DNA from 2 places in the Pseudomonas sp. F-14 TE3623 genome. Region 2 is predicted to be linked to the other one. Evidence: riboswitches for the same ligand, from Rfam matches in the RefSeq annotation. Region 2 holds a riboswitch; the other holds the start of a gene.

Region 1 (3,508 bases), 2.1 Mb from region 2:
CCTCGACATCGGTCAATGAGTCGAGCAAATACAGCATGCCGCCACACTCGGCGAGCAACGGTTTACCCGCCGCGTGATGAGCGCGGATCGCGGTCAGCATCGGCGTGTTTTGCGACAACGCCACATGGTGCAATTCCGGGTAACCGCCTGGCAAATACAGGCTGTCTGTCTCCGGCAATTCGGTGTCGCGGATGGGTGAGAAGAAAGACAATTCGGCGCCCATGGCCCGCAACAGATCAAGGCTCGCGCCGTAGGTAAACGCGAAAGCTTCGTCCCGGGCCACGGCAATCCGCACACCGGCCAGCAACGGTTCGGCGGCGATCATTTCAGGCGCGGCGAACTCCACGGCTGGCGGTAGAGCCACATCGCAACTGCTGGCCAAGGAGTCGGCCGCCGCATCGAGACGCAGGTCGAGATCATTCAGCTCGCTGGCCTGAACCAGACCGAGATGCCGACTCGGCAATTCGATCCCGGTCTCCCGGGACAAGGCGCCGTACCAGCGCAAGCCTTCAGTCAGGCTACCTTCGAGCAACTGCGCATGGCGCACGGTGCCGACCCGGTTGGCCAGCACACCGGCAAACGGCAAGTCCGGCTGATAACGCGCAAGGCCCAGGGCCAGCGCGCCAAACGTCTGCGCCATGGCGGTGCCGTCGATCACGCCGAGCACCGGCACACCGAAGTGCCGCGCCAGATCGGCGCTGGACGGCGTACCGTCGAACAGCCCCATGACGCCTTCAATGAGGATCAGATCGGCTTCGCCAGCGGCCTCCCACAATAGACGCCGACTTTCCTGCTCGCCGACCATCCACATGTCGAGTTGATAGACCGGTGCACCGCTGGCGCGCTCGAGAATCATTGGGTCGAGAAAATCCGGGCCGCATTTGAACACGCGAACCTTGCGCCCCTGATTACGATGCAAACGAGCGAGCGCGGCGGTGACGGTGGTCTTGCCCTGACCGGAGGCCGGCGCGGCGATCAGTACCGCCGGGCATTGACGATGGCTATTCATAAAGTGCAGCTCACAACTCGACGCCTTTTTGCGCTTTGATTCCGGCCTGGAAGGCGTGCTTGATCATGCCCATTTCAGTGACGGTGTCGGCCAGCTCGATCATCTCCGGTTTGGCGCCGCGACCGGTGACCACCACGTGTTGCATCGGCGGACGGGCCTGCAAGTCGCTGAGCACCTGATCGAGATCGAGGTAGCCGTGCTTGAGGGCGATGTTCAACTCATCGAGCACCACGAGGCCAATGGCCGGATCACGCAGCAATTCGCGGGACACCGCCCAAGCGGCTTCGGCGGCGGCAATGTCACGCTGGCGATCCTGGGTTTCCCAGGTGAAGCCCTCGCCCATCACATGAAAACGCACCTGCTCCGGGAAGCGCCGGAAGAACAGCTCCTCGCCGGTGCTGGTGCGCCCCTTGATGAACTGCACCACGCCGCACTGCATGCCGTGGCCCATGGCCCGCGAAAGCATGCCGAACGCCGAGCTGCTCTTGCCTTTGCCGTTGCCGGAAAGTACCAGCAGCAAACCGCATTCATTCGGCGAGTTGGCGATGCGTTCGTCGATCACCGCTTTTTTGCGCAGCATGCGCGCCAGATGGCGTTCGTCACGATCGGGGGTATCAGTCATGGGGAGCTCTCCGTTGAGGCTGGATAACGGCGGGCAGGCACAAGAATAGACGGCAAGAAGCCTGGCATCGCCCACCGTGATGCCGTTGGATGAATCAGGCCGGTCTCCGGGCTCATGAGCGGCTTTGCGCCTGACTGCGCGCCTTCCCATGTCGTTGACACAGTGGCTCAAGGCGCAGTCTTCACTCATTTACCGTTGCGGGGGCAGCGCCGGGATCGTGATCATTCTTCGCTGGAAGAAATTCACTCACCGGCTTCCCTGTTTCACTCTGTCGACCAAGGTCACAGAGCACCTGAAACAAGCCGCGAAGGTTAGAGGGTTGGGGGTGGAGCGTCAATTAAAGCCGGGGCGCCGCTGAGCGAATAACTGCCATCGATCAATTAACTGACGCCAATCTTGTGCCAAACTGCCAGCAGTGATATCAAAGAGCCACAACCTGACAACACAATAACAAGGGTGAGCCACATGCAAGGCATGATCATCAGCAATCCGAAGCTGGAATTCCTGCGGCCGGTGCTGGAACGCTGGTTTGACTGTATCGACCGCTTCAACGCCATACGCGGCGATAACGATACACCTTACTGGTACGACGAAAACGCCAACCTCGGCCTGCTCTCCGCCGCGGCCTGGATGGCAGAAATGGTCACGCTACAACAAACATCCACGCGCAAACAGACCGAAGAAGGCGAACGCAACGCCCGCGCCGATCTGTTTATCGCCAGCAGCGAAGAACGCGCGTATCTCCAGGCCACCCAGCGCTGGCCGCGAGTCAATAACCTGAACCTGACCCAGGCACTGGCAGACATCACCAGTGACGCGAAGCGAATCAGCTACGCCAGCGATCTGAAACTCGGCTGTCTGTTTGTCGCACCACAAAAAGCCCAGCACAGCGCCACCCCGGAAGAACTCCAGGACATGGTCGACGACCTGCAAAAGGAACATACCTGCGCCGTGGCCTGGTATTTCCCTTACGCCTACCGCAAGTTGCGTAATGAAGCCGGCAACTACCATCCAGGCATCGCTATTTTGCTCAAGGAAGCCCGCGGCTGACCGGTTGAACCATCGAGCGTCTACGCTTCTCTATGATTACGTCCATGCATTCATAGGGAAGATCAGTAATGCGCAAACCCCAGCTCGTTTTCATCATCGCGCTCGCCGGAGGGCTCGCCGCCTGTGGTGAAACCTCCAGCCTGCAAGTCTCGGATGGCACAGGCCCCTCGCCCAAACTGCCAGAACCGAATAAAACCCTGATCCCGACGGTGAACATCGCCCCGGCGATTGGCTGGCCTGAGGGTAAGAAACCCGTCGCCGCGGCAGGGACTCAAGTGGCGGCGTTTGCCGAAGGCCTCGAGCACCCGCGCTGGCTCTACGTATTGCCCAATGGCGATGTTCTGGTAGCCGAAACCAACGCGCCGCCCAAACCCGATGACGGCACAGGCATTCGCGGTTGGGTCATGGGCAAAGTCATGGGCCGTGCCGGTGCCGGCGTCCCCAGCCCGAACCGCATCACCCTGCTGCGGGACAAGGACCACGATGGCGTCGCCGAAACCCGCACGGTATTCCTGGAAAACCTCAACTCGCCATTCGGCATGACCCTGGTCGGCAATGACCTGTACGTCGCCGACACTGATCGTCTGCTGCGTTTCCACTACGAAAACGGCGAGACAGCGATCAAGGCGCAGCCGATCAAGGTGGTCGATCTGCCGGGCGGTACACTGAATCACCACTGGACCAAAAATGTCATCGCCAGCAAAGATGGCAGCAAGCTGTACGTCACCGTGGGCTCGAACAGCAACGTCGGTGAAAACGGCATGGACCAGGAGGAAGGCCGCGCGGCGATCTGGGAAGTGGATCGCGCCACTGGCAATCATCGGATC
Region 2 (3,508 bases):
CTGATCAGCTTGCCAGCCGGCTTGCCAATCCTTCAGTTCTGCGGGGCTTTTTTGCGGGTGGTAAATCGCGGTGCGTGGCAGGGTTTGCGGCTCGGACCAGGCGTAATCACGGTCCAACCAGCGATTGGCCAGGCAGCGAAACAGGTCGAGCGCATTGGCCATGCCGCCCTGACGCAGGAAGTACCAGAGCCGGTCGCGGTCTTGCGGAGTTACGGTGCTCAGGTCACTGAGTTCCGGGTCCGGACGATCGTCCCCCGGCACCAGAATCAGTTGCACGCCGCGCTCGGACAATTCCACCAGACGCTCGATGCCATAACGCCAATAGGCGATGCCACCGTGCAGCGAGATCAGAATCACCTTGGCGTGGCGCAGCACTTCGTCGACGTAGAGATCGACCGAGGCGTGATTCTGCACCTGCATCGGGTTGGCCAGGCGCACGCTCGGGTAATCGTCGGGCAACTGCTGCGCCGCTTCGGCGAGCAACGCCAGGCTGGAATCGCCGCTGCACAGGATCACCAGCTCGGCGGGGGTTTGTCCAAGGTCGGCAATATTGTCATCCGACACGAAACCGCCGGGCTGGGTCCTGAGCAGGTGCATGGTTTAAACGCTGAGCGCAGCGCGCAATTGCGCTTCAAGTGCAGCGGCGTCGAGATCCTGACCGATCAACACCAGACGGGTGGTGCGCGCTTCTTCAGCGCCCCACTGACGGTCGAAGTGTTTGTCGAAACGCGTGCCCACGCCCTGGATCAGCAGGCGCATCGGCTTGTTCGGCACTGCTGCAAAACCTTTCACGCGAAGGATGCCGTGCTGGACCACCAATTGAGTCAGCGCATCCATCAGCAGGCTTTCGTCGGCTTGTGGCAGCTCGATCGAGATGGAATCGAACGCGTCATGGTCATGGTCGTCTTCACCTTCGTGGTGATGATCGTGATGGCTGTGACGGCTGTCGATGTGTTCTTCGGAACCGGCGCCCAGGCCGATCAGCACGTCCAGTGGCAGACGACCGCTGCTGGCTTCGATGACTTTCACCGCTGGCGGCAGTTCTTCGGCGACTTCCAGGCGCACGCGGGCCAGGTCTTCAGCGCTGATCAGGTCGGCCTTGTTGAGGATCACCAGGTCGGCGCTGGCCAGTTGGTCGGCGAACAGCTCGTGCAGCGGCGATTCGTGGTCCAGGTTCGGATCGAGTTTGCGCTGGGCATCGACCTGATCCGGGAACGCAGCGAAGGTGCCAGCAGCCACGGCCGGGCTGTCGACCACGGTGATCACCGCGTCAACCGTACAGGCGCTGCGGATTTCTGGCCACTGGAAGGCTTGAACCAAAGGTTTTGGCAGGGCCAGACCCGAAGTTTCGATGAGGATGTGGTCGAGGTCGCCGCGACGAGCGACCAGTTCGCGCATCACCGGGAAGAACTCTTCCTGAACCGTGCAGCACAGGCAGCCGTTCGCCAGTTCGTAGACGCGACCGTTGGCTTCTTCTTCGGTGCAACCGATCGAGCACTGCTTGAGGATTTCGCCGTCGATGCCCAGCTCGCCGAACTCGTTGACGATCACCGCGATACGGCGGCCCTGGGCGTTGTCGAGCATGTGGCGCAGCAAGGTGGTTTTGCCCGAGCCGAGGAAGCCGGTAACGATGGTGACGGGGAGTTTGGCCAGTGTTTTCATCGGATGCCCTTTGGCAAGGTGGCGGGCATACGGGACGACAATCGCAGCGGCAGGTGCACGCGCGCAAGAGTTCCGCCACCGGATCACCCCGCCCGGTTGTAGTGAGAATCTGTGTCGAGGCAGGTCTCCTGGCTGACGGTGTGCCAATCGTTCGACTGGCGTTTGCTGCGCCTTCCCGCGAACCTGATGGATCAGGGCTTGCAGTGGCGTGGCAGCGAACATCACCGTTCACAGTTGCGGGGGCAGCCGCGGCTTCGACCGCGTTCCCTTCTTAGCTTCGGCAGACGCCGAAGAACCTCGAAAGCGCAAGGCTACGCATCGTGTGGGGGCGGGTCAATGTCCACCTGAGTTCTGTGGCGCCTGAGCCGACGCCTTCGCGAGCAAGCCCGCTCCCACATTTGAAATGCGTTCCCCTGTGGGAGCGGGCTTGCTCGCGAAAGGAGCGACTCGGTATCCAAGTGAGAACCCTTGCCAATTGACGCCCAACCCCCGCCCATGCTCTCCTACACACCTTGTTACGGGTGCCCTTCACAGGGTGAAACGGGAAACCGGTGAATCATGTGCTTTACTCTAAAGCCATGTCAGTCCGGTGCTGCCCCCGCAACGGTAAGCGAGTGAAGCGTCAGATCCACTGTGCCCGTCATACGGCATGGGAAGGTGATGCTTGCAGGTTTCGGCGCAAGCCCTGCCCCTCGCGAGCCCGGAGACCGGCCCGCAACACAAAGTGACTTTTACGTTCACTGAATAACAAACCCGCGGTGGGCGGGCGCTGTTCGAAATCTCTGTGTGCCCCGGCGTGCGGAGGTTTTCATGCGCTCTATTCACCCGCTGACAGACCAGAGGGAAGCGCCATGTCGATCATCAGCAGCACCGGCAGCAACACCGATAAAAAGATCACGATCAGCACCACTACTACCCTGAGCCAACGCCTGACCGCCGCTTTTTGTGCGTCGATCCTTGGCGCGTGCCTTGTGTATTTCGCCGGTTTCTCGCACATCGAAGCAGTGCACAACGCCGCGCACGACACCCGTCACAGCTCCGCCTTTCCGTGCCATTGAGACCTGCTGACATGATCAAGCGTATTGCGCAAACCGCAGGTTTCGCCGGGCTGCTGGCCGCCCTGCTGTTGACCCTGCTGCAAAGCTTCTGGGTGGCCCCGCTGATTTTGCAGGCCGAAACCTACGAAAAATCCGAGCCGGCCGCTGTTGAAATTCACGAGCACGCCGCGGGTGCTGTCACCGCTCACACCCACGATGCCGAAGCCTGGGAGCCGGAAGACGGCTGGCAGCGCGTGCTGTCGACCACCGGCGGCAATCTGGTGGTAGCGGTCGGTTTCGCTTTGATGCTCGCGGGCCTCTACACCTTGCGCGCCCCACGCCGTACCTCTCAGGGCCTGCTCTGGGGGCTGGCCGGTTATGCGACGTTCGTGCTGGCGCCAACCCTCGGCCTGCCACCTGAGCTGCCGGGCACTGCTGCTGCGGATCTGGCGCAACGGCAGATCTGGTGGATTGGCACGGCAGCGTCCACTGCTGTCGGCATCGCGCTGATCGTGTTCAGCCGCCACTGGCTGATGAAGATCCTCGGCGTGGCGATCCTGGCTGTGCCTCATGTGATCGGTGCGCCGCAACCGGAAGTGCACTCCATGCTGGCTCCGGAAGCCCTGGAAGCGCAGTTCAAAATCGCTTCGCAGCTGACCAACATGGCGTTCTGGCTGGCCCTGGGCCTGATCAGCGCCTGGTTGTTCCGCCGCAAAAGCGATGGCCAATACTCCGCATGACTGACGTCAGCGCAGCGCCGACCCTGGTGGTCGGCCTGGGCTGCCAGCGCGGCTGCCCCGTCAGCACGC

Evidence for each region. A riboswitch is a leader RNA that binds a small molecule or an ion and turns the genes downstream of it on or off. The one in region 2 is predicted to bind cobalamin.
Region 1: it holds a riboswitch for cobalamin, as region 2 does, so the genes downstream of both, cobO (cob(I)yrinic acid a,c-diamide adenosyltransferase) here and cobW (cobalamin biosynthesis protein CobW) in region 2, are expected to answer to the same signal.

What each region holds. Positions count from the first base shown of each region.
Region 1 is NZ_JBRJHM010000001.1:2,621,371-2,624,878, reverse strand. It holds gene AB7M29_RS11970 (cobyrinate a,c-diamide synthase) at 1-1,009, opposite strand, end outside; gene cobO (cob(I)yrinic acid a,c-diamide adenosyltransferase) at 1,020-1,631, opposite strand; cobalamin riboswitch at 1,712-1,942, opposite strand; gene AB7M29_RS11960 (hypothetical protein) at 2,097-2,681, shown strand; gene AB7M29_RS11955 (PQQ-dependent sugar dehydrogenase) at 2,750-3,508, shown strand, end outside.
Region 2 is NZ_JBRJHM010000001.1:4,700,747-4,704,254, forward strand. It holds gene cobN (cobaltochelatase subunit CobN) at 1-597, opposite strand, end outside; gene cobW (cobalamin biosynthesis protein CobW) at 601-1,662, opposite strand; cobalamin riboswitch at 1,764-1,977, opposite strand; cobalamin riboswitch at 2,165-2,392, shown strand; gene AB7M29_RS21735 (CbtB domain-containing protein) at 2,514-2,720, shown strand; gene AB7M29_RS21740 (CbtA family protein) at 2,732-3,439, shown strand; gene AB7M29_RS21745 (cobalamin biosynthesis protein) at 3,436-3,508, shown strand, end outside.